Regions from separate parts of the Pseudomonas sp. GW822-FHT05A08 genome, predicted to be linked through region 1. Evidence: riboswitches for the same ligand, from Rfam matches in the RefSeq annotation. Region 1 holds a riboswitch; the other holds the start of a gene.
What was found. Region 1 has a riboswitch for cobalamin ahead of AC3RCP_RS19940 (CbtB domain-containing protein). Riboswitches for the same ligand answer to the same signal wherever they lie in the genome.

Region 1 (6,799 bases):
GTAGATCGCCGTGCGCGGCAGGGTCTGCGGCTCGGACCAAGGGTAATCACGCCCCAGCCAGCCACTGGCCAGGCAGCGGTACAGGTTCAACGCATTGCCCATGCCGCCCTGGCGCAGAAAGTGCCAGAGGCGCTCGCGGTCGGCGGCGGGCACCGTGCTCAGGTCGCTCAGTTCCGGGTCCGGACGATCGTCGCCCGGCACCAGGATCAGCTGCACGCCACGTTGCGCCAGCTGCACCAGTTGCTCGATGCCATAACGCCAATAGGCGATGCCGCCGTGCAGGGAAATCAGGATCACCTTGGCGTGGCGCAGCACCTGGTCGACATACAGGTCGACCGAGGCATGGTTCTGCACCTGCATCGGGTTGGCCAGGCGAAAGCTCGGGTAATCCTCCGGCAGTTGCTGCGCCGCTTCGGCCAGCAGCGCCAGGCTGGAGTCGCCGCTGCACAGGATCACCAGCTCGGCGGGGGTTTGTCCAAGGTCGGCAATGTTGTCATCCGACACGAAACCGCCGGGCTGGGTCCTGAGCAGGTGCATGACTTACACGCTAAGCGCGGCGCGCAATTGCGCTTCGAGCAGGGTCGCGTCCAGTTCCTGGCCGATCAGCACCAGGCGCGTGGCACGGGCTTCATCGGCGCCCCACTGGCGGTCGAAGTGCTTGTCGAAACGCGTGCCCACGCCCTGGATCAACAGGCGCATCGGCTTGTTGGGGATCGCCGCGAAACCCTTGACCCGCAGGATGCCGTGCTGCACCACCAGTTGGGTCAGGGCGTCCAGCAGCAGGCTTTCGTCGGCCTGGGGCAGCTCGATGGAGATGGAATCGAAGGCGTCGTGGTCATGATCATCATGATCGTCGCCATCGTGGTGATGATCGTGATGGCTGTGGCGGCCGTCGATATGTTCTTCCGAGCCGTTGCCCAGGCCCAGCAGCACGTCCAGCGGCAGGCGACCGCTGCTGGCTTCGATGACTTTCACCGCCGGCGGCAGCTCCTCGGCCACTTCCAGGCGCACCTTGGCCAGGTCTGCCGGGCTGATCAGGTCGGCCTTGTTGAGGATCACCAGGTCGGCGCTGGACAGCTGGTCGGCGAACAGCTCGTGCAGCGGCGATTCATGGTCGAGGTTGGGGTCGAGCTTGCGCTGGGCGTCGACCTGGTCCGGGAAGGCGGCGAAGGTGCCGGCGGCCACGGCCGGACTATCGACCACGGTGATCACCGCGTCGACGGTGCAGGCGCTGCGGATTTCCGGCCACTGGAATGCCTGGACCAAAGGTTTGGGCAGGGCCAGGCCAGAGGTTTCGATCAGGATATGGTCGAGGTCGCCGCGACGGGCCACCAGCTCGCGCATCACCGGGAAGAACTCTTCCTGCACGGTGCAGCACAGGCAGCCGTTGGCCAGTTCAAAGACGCGACCGCTGGCTTCTTCCTCGGTGCAACCGATGGAACACTGCTTGAGGATCTCGCCGTCGATGCCCAGCTCGCCGAACTCGTTGACGATCACCGCGATGCGTCGACCCTGGGCGTTGTCCAGCATGTGCCGCAGCAAGGTGGTTTTGCCCGAGCCGAGGAAGCCGGTAACGATGGTGACGGGAAGTTTGGCCAGTGTTTTCATCGGATGCCCTTTGGCAAGGTGGCGGGCATACGGGACGAGAGCCGCGCAGGCAACTGCACGGAAGGGTTCGCCACCGGATCACCCCGCCCGGTTGTAGTGAGAATCAGGTCCGAGGCAGGTCTCCTGGCTGACGGCGTGCCGGTCGTTCGACTGGCCAACGATGCGCCTTCCCGCCGCCTGGCAGTGGCCTTGCATCGTTCATCACCGTTTACAGTTGCGGGGGCAGCCGCGGCTTGGACCGCGTTCCCTTCTTAGCTTCGACAGACGCCGAAGAACCTCGAAAGCGCAAGGCTACGCAGAGCTTGGGGGGCGGTCAATGTTCATGCAGCGCGAGGACAGGCCAATTGCGATCGAAAACGAGAACCCTTGCCAATTGACGCCCCTCCCTCGCCCATGCTCTCCTACACACCTTGTTACGGGTGCCCTTCACAGGGTGAAACGGGAAACCGGTGCGTCACAGGCCAAAAGCCTTGATCAGTCCGGTGCTGCCCCCGCAACGGTAAGCGAGCGAAGAATCAGATCCACTGTGCCAGCAGTCCGGCATGGGAAGGCGATTCTTGCAGGCGTGGCGCAAGCCCCGCCCCTCGCGAGCCCGGAGACCGGCCCGCTGCACAGTCATAACAAACCCGCGGTGGGCGGGCGCTGTTAATTCCCCGCGAGCCCGTCTCGCGGGGTTTTGCTGCGCTCGATTCACCCGCTGACACACCAGAGGGAAGCGCCATGTCGATCATCAGCAGCACCAGCCATTCCAGCAGCAGTACCGCCACCCTGAGCCAACGCCTGGTCGCCGCCATCGGCGCCTCGATCCTCGGTGCGTGCCTTGTGTATTTCGCCGGCTTCTCCCATATCGAAGCGGTGCACAACGCCGCCCACGATACCCGCCACAGCGCCGCCTTCCCTTGCCACTGAGACCTGCCGACATGATCAAGCGTATCGCGCAAACCGCGGGGTTCACCGGGTTGCTGGCGGCCCTGTTGCTGACCCTGCTGCAAAGCTTCTGGGTCGCACCGCTGATCCTGGAGGCGGAAACCTACGAGAAGGCCCCGGCCGCCCAGCATGAAGAAGCGCATGAGCATGCCGCCGGCACCGCCGCCCACAGCCACGACGCCGAAGCCTGGGAGCCGCAAGACGGCTGGCAGCGCGTGCTGTCCACCACCGGCGGCAACCTGGTGGTCGCCGTGGGGTTCGCCCTGATGCTCGCCGGTCTCTACACCCTGCGCGCGCCGAACCGTACTTCCCAGGGCCTGCTCTGGGGCCTGGCCGGTTATGCCACTTTCTGCCTGGCGCCGACCCTCGGCCTGCCGCCCGAACTGCCGGGCACCGCCGCCGCGGACCTGGCGCAACGGCAGGTCTGGTGGGTCGGTACCGCCGCTTCCACCGCGGCCGGCATTGCCCTGATCGTCTTCGCCCGGAACTGGCTGCTGAAAGCGCTGGGCGTGGCCATCCTCGCCGTGCCGCACCTCATCGGCGCGCCACAGCCGCAAGTGCATTCGATGCTCGCCCCGGAGGAGTTGGAGGCGCAGTTCAAGATCGCTTCGCAGCTGACCAACGCCGCGTTCTGGCTGGCCCTGGGCCTGATCAGCGCCTGGCTGTTCCGCCGCAAGAGCGACGATCAGTACTCGGCATGACGCAGGCCAGCACAGCGCCGACCCTGGTGGTCGGCCTGGGCTGCCAGCGGGGCTGCCCGGTGGAGACCTTGCGCACCCTGCTCGACCAGACCCTGAGCACCCACCGCATCGACCTTGGGCAGATCAAGGCCCTGGCCAGCATCGACCTGAAATGCGAGGAACCCGGGCTGCTGGCCCTGGCCGCGCACCTGGACCTGCCCCTGACCTGTTTCAGCAGTAACCAGCTGACGCCTTATGTGCTGCAACTCAGCCATCGTTCGCAGATCGCCTACGAACGCACCGGCTGCTACGGGGTCGCCGAAAGTGCCGCCCTGGCCCTGGCCGAACGCCTGGCCCGAAGCCCGGCAAAGCTGCTGGTCCCGCGGCAGAAATACGCCCAGGCGACCCTCGCCTTGGCCTGCTCCGGGTAAATCTTCGATAATCCCCGCCGCTGATCATGAGCAATCTTCATCTGTGAGGTTGCCTCGCCCCTTTTTTCACAGGAGAACGCCATGACCGTCTTTTTTATCGGCGCAGGTCCCGGCGACCCGGAACTGATCACCGTCAAGGGCCAGCGGCTGATCCACAGTTGCCCGGTCATCATCTATGCCGGCTCCCTGGTGCCCGAAGCGGTGCTCCAGGGCCATCGCGCCGAACAGCTGGTCAACAGCGCCGAACTGCACCTGGAGCAGATCATCGAGCTGATCAAGGACGCCCATGGCAAAGGCCAGGACGTGGCCCGGGTACATTCCGGCGACCCCAGCCTGTACGGCGCCATCGGCGAGCAGATTCGCTGCCTGCGCGAGCTGGGCATCCCCTTCGAGATCATCCCCGGCGTGACCGCCACCGCGGCCTGCGCGGCTTTGCTGGGGGCCGAACTGACCCTGCCGGACGTCGCCCAGAGCGTGATCCTGACCCGTTATGCCGACAAGACCTCGATGCCCGCCGGCGAGGCGTTCGCCAGCCTGGCCGCCCACGGCACCACCATGGCGATTCACCTGGGGGTCAACCATCTGGAAAAGATTGTCGCCGAGCTGCTGCCCCACTACGGCGCCGACTGCCCGATTGCCGTGGTGCACCGGGCGACCTGGCCGGACCAGGACTGGGTGCTGGGCACCCTGGCGGACATTGCCGAGAAGGTCCAGGCCAAGGGTTTTCGGCGCACGGCGCTGATCCTGGTGGGCCGGGTGCTGGCCACGGACAGTTTCAGTGAGTCGTCGCTGTATCGCGCGGGGCATGCGCATTTGTATCGGCCTTGAAGAGCATCGCGGGCAAGTCGGATCTCCGCCCGCTCGCTCCTACAGAAAATGCGCATGCCTCTGTAGGAGCGAAGCTTGCTCGCGATCCAGGCGACACGGCGCACCTGAAATCACAAGCATCAAGCATAAAAAAACGGCGCTCACGGGGCGCCGTTTTTCATGTTCGCAGCGAACGCCTTAGTAGTAGGCGTTTTCTTTCTGCGTGTGGTCGGTGACGTCACGTACTCCCTTGAGCTCGGGAATGCGCTCGAGCAGGGTGCGCTCGATGCCTTCCTTCAGGGTCACGTCGGCCTGGCCGCAGCCTTGGCAACCACCACCGAACTGCAGCACGGCGATGCCGTCCTCGACCACATCGATCAGGCTGACCTGGCCGCCGTGGCTGGCCAGCCCCGGGTTGATCTCGGTTTGCAGGTAGTAGTTGATGCGCTCGTTGACCGGGCTGTCGGCGTTGACCATCGGCACCTTGGCGTTGGGCGCCTTGATGGTCAACTGGCCGCCCATGCGGTCGGTGGCGTAGTCGACCACCGCGTCATCGAGGAAACCTTCGCTGAAGGCGTCGATGTAGGCGGTGAAGCTCTTCAGCCCCAGGGCTTTGTCTTCGGGTTTTTCTTCACCCGGCTTGCAATAGGCGATGCAGGTCTCGGCGTACTGAGTCCCTGGCTGGGTGATAAAGATGCGGATGCCAATGCCCGGGGTGTTCTGCTTGGAGAGCAGATCAGCCAGATAATCGTGGGCGGCGTCGGTAATGGTAATAGCGGTCATGGAAATTCCTCGCAGGCGTGGGCGCAGTTTACGCCAATCGGCGTGCCGGACAAAGTCCTAGTATTTTTGTCGGGATAGACCTTGGTCGATAGGCCCGCGCTGCGTGGTCAACGTAACGCCTGGGATTTTTTTCAAGGCTTTTCCGGGATGGGCCGGGCCGCAACCTGAGGGCTGCGGCCCGGAATTTCAAGGGCCTGGTGCCTTCAGAGGTTCTCGTAGCGGTTCATGTCCAGTACGCCCGCCTCTTTCGGATCGGTCTCGAGGATGTACTGGGTCTGGTCATGGAAGTACTGCCAGAACTGCGGATGGCTGCGACGGATCCCCCAGCGCTCGACGATTTTCTCGAAACGGTGGGCGTCCTTGGCGTTTTCCATCTCGGCCACGAACTCCGGCACCTGCCCGGCGGGAATGTTGAACATGAAGTTCGGGTAGCTGCTGAGCACGCCCGGATAGATGGTCAGGGTGTCCAGGCCCGGCTGGTAACGCAGCGACTCGCCCAGCAGGAACGCTACGTTACTGTGGGCGCGGTTGCGCAGCATGCTGTAGAACACCCGCTTGCCGCTCGGTGCCTGGATACGCAGCATGGTGGCCTCCGGCAACAGGTCGATGACCCGCATGCCGGCCGCCGGCCGCGAAACCAGGCCGCTGAGAGCCTGTTCGGCGTTCTGCAGTGCCGGGTCGATATTCGGCCGCGAGCAGTAGGCGCCGTCACAGCGGTTGATCGGATCGGGCCGCGCATTGAGGTCGCCGTAACGGTTCAGCAACTGGTTGGCGAAGTCGCGTTTCGGGTCCTTTTCGTCCAGCACCAGGGCGCTGGCCTTGTCGTCGTCGATGGACTCGTAGTCCAGCCACATCTTGAACTTGCCGCTGTTCTGGTACCAATCGTCGAGGAAATCCTCGCGGGTGCCGGCGGGCATCAGGCGCAAGAAGTTCTGCTCGGCGCCGTTGCGGATCAGGTCGAAGTACAGCCGGGTCTGCGCCTGGTGCGAGACATTGCCGAACACATCGAAGTTGACCGCCAACTGGTAATAGGTGCGCTCCAGCAGCGGATAGTCGAACAGCCACATCGTCTGCGGCACCTCGCCGATCAGGCCCTTGGTCACCGAGGCGCTGTCGAAGTGACGGAAGATGCTCAGCAATGCGTTGTCGTTGCCCGCCCACAGGGTCGACCAGCTTGGCGGCGGCGCATCGGCGTAGGAATCGCGACGCAGGATCTCGTATTCGTTGCGCTTGTCGCGGTAGGCCAGCCACAGGCTCAGCACGCTGCCGACGTCGTCGTTCTGCCCGGGCATGGCCAGCAGCGGCGTGGCCTGGCCGCGGTAGGCCGGGTCGGTGATATAGAGGTCGTGTTCCGGGGCCTGGAACAGCGCCCAGAAGTTGTCGCGGATCACGTCGGTGGCGATCTGCCCGCGACATACCGGGCCACGGATAAAGGTGCGCACGAAGTACTCGGCGTTATCCAGCATGAACTGGTAACGGGCCTTGGCCGGAATCGCCTCGAAGGTCTCGAACGGGTTGGCGCGGCGGCCCGGGCCATAACCCGGCAGCGCGGTGACCTGATAG
Region 2 (6,799 bases), 860 kb from region 1:
CACCGTCGGCGGTCACCGCGCTGTTGAGGGCCATGTTCTGCGGTTTGAAGGGCACGACGCTGACGCCCTGGCGCGTCAGCCAGCGGCAGAGCGCCGTCACCAGGGTGCTTTTACCGGCGTCGGAAGTGGTGCCCTGCACCATCAGGGTGGTCATGGATGTTCCTTGGCGTAGGCGACGAAGGCCTGTTCGAGACGCGACCAGTCGGCTTCGTCGGCCGGCAGGCCGAAGCGCAGGCTGCTGTTGTGGGTGAACAGCCGCAGCAGGATGCCCCGGCGCGCCATGAACTCATGCAACAGCTCGGCGCGATCGGTGATCAGCCACTGGAACAGCGCACAGCCACCCTGGGGTTTCAGGCCGTGGCGCTCGAGCAGTTGCGCCAGGCGCAGGCTCGCCGCTTCGCTGCGCACTCGTTGCCGCTCATGGCCTTGGCTGTCACGCAGGCACACCTGGCCCAGCACCCGGGTCGGCCCACTGACGGCCCAGGGGCCGACCTGCTCGGCCAGCAGCTTGAGCAGCTTGCGCTCGGCCAGCACGAAGCCCAGGCGCACCCCGGCCAGGCCGAAAAACTTGCCGAAGGAACGCAGGACGATCAACCCCACCTGATCGGCCTGGGCCGCCAGGCTCAGCTGGGGAGTGTTGTCCATGAAGGCTTCGTCGACCACCAGCCAGCCACCGCGCTGCGCCAGGCGCGCGTGCCAGTCCAGCAGACGCTCCGGAGTCAGGCTCAGGCCCGTGGGGTTGTTCGGGTTGACCACCACCAGCACGTCCAGGCTGTCGAGGAAAAAGTCCACTTCCTGCTCCAGCACTTCCCGCACGATGTAGCCGCTGCGGCGCCAGGCTTCGGCGTGTTCGGCATAACAGGGCGACAGCACGCCAACCTTGCCGGCGCGGCGCAAACGCGGGAGCAGCTGGATCGCCGCCTGGGAACCGGGCACCGGCAACACATGGGCCGCGCCGTAGTAGTCGCGGGCGGCCTGCTCCAGGCCATCGTCGGTTTCCGGCAGGCGCGCCCAAGCCCGCATCCCGATCTCGGGAATCGGCCACGGCCAGGGTGCCAGGCCGCTGGACAGGTCCAGCCAGTCGGCCTCGGCGATGCCGTATTGCTCGGCCGCCTTGCGCAGGCGACCACCGTGCTCAAGCATAGAACTCAGCTCCCACGCAGAGAATCAGCAGCCATAACCAGACCCCGCGCTGCACCAGTTGCCAGCCGCGATCGATGGACGAGGCATCGGCCGCCACGCCTTCGCCCAATTGCGGGCGCTGGTGCAGTTCGCCGTGATAGATCGCCGCGCCGCCCAGCTCGACGCCCAGGGCACCGGCCCCGGCCGCCATCACCGGCCCGGCATTCGGGCTGTCCCAGGTCGGCCCCTGGCGGCGCCAGCATTTCAGCGCCAGGCGGGTCTTGCCCAGCAACGCATAAGTCAGGGCTACCAGGCGGGCTGGAATGTAGTTGAGCAGGTCGTCGATCTTCGCCGCCGCCCAGCCGAAACGCTCGAAACGTTCATTACGATAGCCCCACATCGCATCCAGGGTATTGCTCAGGCGATAGAGCACCACGCCCGGCGCGCCGGCCACGGCAAACCAGAACAAGGCGGCGAACACCGCGTCGCTGCCGTTTTCCAGCACCGACTCGGTAGCTGCGCGGGCGACTTCGGTGGCATCCAGCTCGCTGGTCTGCCGGCTCACCAGATAGCCGACCCGCTGCCGCGCCTGGTCCAGGTCGTCGCTGCGCAAGGCCTGGGCCACCGGCTCGACATGCTCGCCGAGGCTGCGCAGGCCGAGGGCGCAATACAGCGCCAGGATCTCGAACAACCAGCCGATGTAGGGCAGCCAGGAAAACAGGGTTGCCAGCAGGGTCAGCGGCAGCACCGCGATGACCCAGGCGGTGACGCCATGACTGCGCCAGCCGCGGCCACCGGAGTTGAAGCGTTGCTCGATGCGATCGGCAAAACGACCGAACGCCACCAGCGGATGCCAGCGCTTGGGTTCGCCCAGCAACGCATCCAGCGCCACCCCGGCGACACTCAGCAACGCCACACTCATTGACTCACTCCCCAATAATTTTCATACAGCAACTCACTCAGCGGACGCTCCCGCGCCCAGCCCTCGAGCACCAGCATCGGCGCCGGGTAAAACTCGCCGACCGGGCCCAGGCACAGCACCGCCAGCGGCTTGGCCCCGGCCGGCAGGCCCAGCAACTGGGCCAAGCCAGCGGGCTCGAACAGCGACACCCAGCCCATGCCCAGCCCTTCGGCCCGGGCCGCCAGCCACAGGTTCTGAATCGCGCAGGAGAGCGAGGCCAAGTCCATTTCCGGCAGGGTGCGGCGGCCGAAAATATGCCGCTCACGGTCGTCCATCAGCGCCGCCACCAGGACCTCGGCGCAGTCGTTGATGCCTTCGACCTTGAGCTTCATGAACTCATCGGAACGCTCGCCCAGGGCCTCGGCGGTGCGTACCCGCTCCTCTTCCACCAGTTGCTGGATTTGCCCGCGCAACGACCGGTCACTGATACGGATGAACCGCCAGGGCTGCATCAGGCCGACGCTGGGCGCCTGGTGCGCCGCCTCCAGCAGGCGACGCAAGACCTGCGGCTCGACCGTGCCACCGACGAAGTGACGCATGTCACGACGCTCGGCGATCGCGCGATAGACCGCGTCGCGCTCGGCCGCGGAAAAGGCGTTGTCGCTCATGGGCGCCGCGCGAGCACGCTCGCTCCTGCCGGCGCCAGCAGGGACGCCACCGCTTCGGGGTTGGACGGAAAATAGAAATGCACATAAGAGGCGGTCATCCGCCCTTCGCGGTAAACCGCTTCCGCGCCGCGCCCGCCATTCGGGCTCAGGCCGCGAGCGATCGGCGCAAGCTCGGTGCTGGTCAACGAATGATGATAGGTATGCCCGCGCAACGAACCTTCCGGCAACTCCACCGCCTGCAAGGCCAGGGCCGCCAGGCGCTTTTGCATCACCGCATCGCCGGGCAACAGGCCCAGCAGTTCGGCGCGCTCGCCGTCGACGTCGGTCAGGGAATCCAGCAGATACAACATGCCGCCACACTCGGCGAGCAAGGGTTTGCCTGCGGCGTGATGCGCGCGGATCGCGCTGAGCATCGAGCCGTTCGCCGCCAGCGCCCGGTGATGCAGTTCCGGGTAACCGCCCGGCAGGTACAGGCTGTCTGCCTCAGGCAGTACCGCGTCATGGATCGGCGAGAAAAAGACCAGCTCGGCGCCCATGGCCCGCAGCAGATCCAGGCTCGCGCCATAGGTAAAGGCAAAGGCTTCGTCGCGGGCCACGGCAATGCGCACGCCGGCCAACAACGGCTCAACGGCAACCACCTGGGGAGCGGCGAATGCCACGGCGGGCGGCAAGGCCACTTCGCAGCTGTCAGCCAAGGCGGCCGCGGCGGCGTCGAGACGCAGATCCAGATCGTTGAGTTCGCTGGCCTGCACCAACCCCAGATGGCGGCTGGGCAGTTCGATGCCGGTCTCCCGGGACAGCGCGCCGTACCAGCGCAAGCCCTCGGTCAGGCTGCCTTCGAGCAACTGCGCATGCCGCAGGGTGCCGACGCGGTTGGCCAGCACGCCGGCGAACGGCAAGTCCGGCTGATAACGCGCCAGCCCCAGCGCCAGGGCGCCGAAGGTCTGGGCCATGGCGGTGCCATCAATCACCGCGAGCACTGGCACCCCGAAATGCCGCGCCAGGTCGGCGCTGGACGGCGTGCCGTCGAACAGCCCCATCACGCCTTCGATCAGGATCAGGTCCGCCTCGCCGGCGGCCTCCCATAACAGGCGGCGGCTTTCCTGCTCGCCGACCATCCACATGTCCAGTTGATACACCGGCGCACCGCTGGCGCGCTCGAGGATCATCGGGTCGAGAAAGTCCGGGCCGCACTTGAACACGCGCACCTTGCGCCCCTGATTGCGATGCAGGCGGGCGAGCGCGGCGGTCACGGTGGTCTTGCCCTGACCGGAAGCCGGCGCGGCAATCAATACCGCCGGGCAATGACGGGCATCACTCACAGTTCGACGCCTTTTTGCGCTTTGATCCCGGCCTGGAAGGCATGCTTGACCATGCCCATTTCGGTGACGGTGTCGGCCAGCTCGATCATCTCTGGCTTGGCGCCACGTCCGGTGACCACCACATGCTGCATCGGCGGTCGCGCCTGCAGGTCGCTGAGCACCTGATCCAGGTCCAGATAGCCGTGCTTGAGGGCGATGTTCAGTTCATCGAGCAGCACCAGGCCGATCGTCGGATCGCTCAGCAGTTCGCGGGAAACCGCCCAGGCCGCTTCGGCCGCGGCAATGTCGCGCTGGCGGTCCTGGGTTTCCCAGGTGAAGCCTTCGCCCATGACATGGAAACGCACCTGCTCCGGGAAGCGCCGGAAGAACAATTCCTCGCCAGTGCTGTTGCGGCCCTTGATGAACTGCACCACGCCGCATTGCATGCCGTGGCCCATGGCCCGCGCGAGCATGCCGAAGGCCGAGCTGCTTTTGCCTTTGCCGTTGCCGGTCAGCACCAGCAGCAAACCGCACTCGTTCGGCGAGTTGGCGATGCGTTCATCGATCACGGCTTTTTTGCGCAACATGCGCGCCAGATGGCGTTCGTCACGATCGGGGGATTCAGTCATGGGGCAGCTCTCCGTTGGGGCTGGATAACGGGGGGCAGGAATAGGAATAGACGGCGCAAGCCTGGCATCGCCCACCGTGATGCCGCTGGATGGATCAGGCCGGTCTCCGGGCTTGTGAGTGGCTGGGATGCCCAACTGCGCGCCTTCCCATGTCGACAGTCGACACAGTGGCATCAGGCGCAGTCTTGACTCACTTACCGTTGCGGGGGCAGCGCCGGAATCGTCGTGCGTGCGCCTTCGGCACGCGTACTCACCGGCTTCCCTGTTTCACTCTGTCGACCCAAGGCCACAGAGCACCTGAAACAAGTCGCGAAGGTTAGAGGGTTGGGGGTGGAGCGTCAATTAAAGCCCCGCAGATCGGCGAATGCTGCATATCGGAAAAATGACGCCAATCTTGTGCCACACTCAGTGCAGTGATATCAAATAGCCATAATCTCGTTAAAAAACTCCAATATCTGAACAATAATAGGAAAAGTCCGATGCAAGGCATGATCATCAGCAATCCGAAACTGGAATTCCTGCGCCCTGCCCTGGAACGCTGGTTCGATTGCATCGACCGCTACAACACCGTGCGCGGCGATAACGAAAGCCCGTACTGGTTCGACGAAAAAGCCAACCTGGGAATGCTCTCGGCGGCAGCCTGGATGGCGGAGATGGTCACCCTGGAACACGCACCGAGCAAAAAACAGCTCGAGGACGGCGACCGCAGCGGCCGCACCGACCTGTACATCGCCACGCAGGAGGAACGCGTCTATATCCAGACCACCCAGCGTTGGCCCCGGGTCAACAGCCTGCACCTGACCCAACCGTTGCTGGATGCCGCCAGCGACGCGAAAAAAGCCAGCTACCCCAGCGACCTGAAACTCGGCTGCCTGTTCGTCACGCCACAGAAAACCCAGCACAGTGCCACTCCGGAAGAATTGCAGGACATGGTCGACGACCTGCAAAAGGAACACTGCTGCGCCGTGGCCTGGTACTTCCCCTATGCGTACCGCAAATTGCGCAACGAAGCCGGCAACTATCACCCCGGCGTTGCCGTGCTGTTCAAGGAAGCACGCTGAGCAGGTGGAACCATCGTCCATCTGTGCTTCTCTATGACTACACCGACTTCGTGCACTCATAGGGAAATCAGCATGCTCAAGCTTCGATACGCAATCCTTGCCGCCGTCGCCGCAGGCCTCGCCGCCTGTGGCGAGACCTCCACCCTCCAGGTCTCCGACGGCACCGGCCCCTCGCCGAAACTGCCCGAACCGAACAAGACCCTGTTCCCGACCGTGAACATCGCGCCCGCAATCGGCTGGCCGCAAGGCGCCAAACCGGTGGCCGCCGCCGGCACCCAGGTCGCCGCATTCGCCGAAGGCCTGGACCATCCGCGCTGGTTGTACGTGCTGCCCAACGGCGACGTACTGGTGGCGGAGACCAACGCCCCGCCCTCCCCCGATGACAGCAAAGGTATTCGTGGCTGGATCGCCAGCAAGATCATGAGCCGCGCCGGGGCCGGCGTGCCCAGCCCGAACCGCATTACCCTGCTGCGGGACAAGGATCACGATGGCGTGGCGGAAACCCGCACGGCATTCCTGGAAAACCTCAACTCGCCGTTCGGCATGGCCCTGGTGGGCAATGATCTGTACGTCGCCGACACCGATCGCCTGCTGCGCTTCCCCTACAAGGACGGCGACACCAAGATCAGCGCCCAGCCGACCAAGGTGGTGGACCTGCCTGGCGGCAAGCTGAACCACCACTGGACCAAAAATGTGATTGCCAGCAAAGACGGCAGCAAGCTGTATGTCACGGTCGGTTCCAACAGCAACGTCGGCGAAAACGGCATGGATCAGGAGGAAGGTCGCGCCGCCATCTGGGAAGTCGATCGCGCCAGCGGCAAGCAACGGATTTTTGCCTCAGGCCTGCGCAACCCCAACGGCATGGCCTGGGAGCCGCAAAGCGGCCAGTTGTGGACCGCGGTCAACGAGCGCGACGAGATCGGCAGCGACCTGGTGCCGGACTACATCACCTCGGTCAAGGACGGCGCCTTCTATGGCTGGCCATTCAGCTATTACGGCCAGCATGTGGACGTGCGAGTCACTCCGCAGAACCCGGACCTGGTGGCCAAGGCCATCGCCCCGGATTATGCCGTCGGCCCGCATACCGCCTCCCTCGGCCTGGCATTCGCCGAAGGCA

Region 2: another riboswitch for cobalamin. It lies ahead of cobO (cob(I)yrinic acid a,c-diamide adenosyltransferase); the one in region 1 lies ahead of AC3RCP_RS19940 (CbtB domain-containing protein).

Annotation. Positions count from the first base shown of each region.
Region 1 is NZ_CM179511.1:4,451,088-4,457,886, forward strand. It holds gene cobN (cobaltochelatase subunit CobN) at 1-537, opposite strand, end outside; gene cobW (cobalamin biosynthesis protein CobW) at 541-1,608, opposite strand; cobalamin riboswitch at 1,705-1,903, opposite strand; cobalamin riboswitch at 2,009-2,230, shown strand; gene AC3RCP_RS19940 (CbtB domain-containing protein) at 2,329-2,517, shown strand; gene AC3RCP_RS19945 (CbtA family protein) at 2,529-3,236, shown strand; gene AC3RCP_RS19950 (cobalamin biosynthesis protein) at 3,233-3,646, shown strand; gene cobM (precorrin-4 C(11)-methyltransferase) at 3,728-4,474, shown strand; gene nfuA (Fe-S biogenesis protein NfuA) at 4,652-5,236, opposite strand; gene AC3RCP_RS19965 (fatty acid cis/trans isomerase) at 5,440-6,799, opposite strand, start outside.
Region 2 is NZ_CM179511.1:5,307,483-5,314,281, forward strand. It holds gene AC3RCP_RS23705 (cobyric acid synthase) at 1-154, opposite strand, end outside; gene cobD (threonine-phosphate decarboxylase CobD) at 151-1,143, opposite strand; gene cbiB (adenosylcobinamide-phosphate synthase CbiB) at 1,136-2,044, opposite strand; gene bluB (5,6-dimethylbenzimidazole synthase) at 2,041-2,691, opposite strand; gene AC3RCP_RS23725 (cobyrinic acid a,c-diamide synthase CobB) at 2,688-4,013, opposite strand; gene cobO (cob(I)yrinic acid a,c-diamide adenosyltransferase) at 4,010-4,621, opposite strand; cobalamin riboswitch at 4,702-4,937, opposite strand; gene AC3RCP_RS23735 (hypothetical protein) at 5,101-5,682, shown strand; gene AC3RCP_RS23740 (PQQ-dependent sugar dehydrogenase) at 5,755-6,799, shown strand, end outside.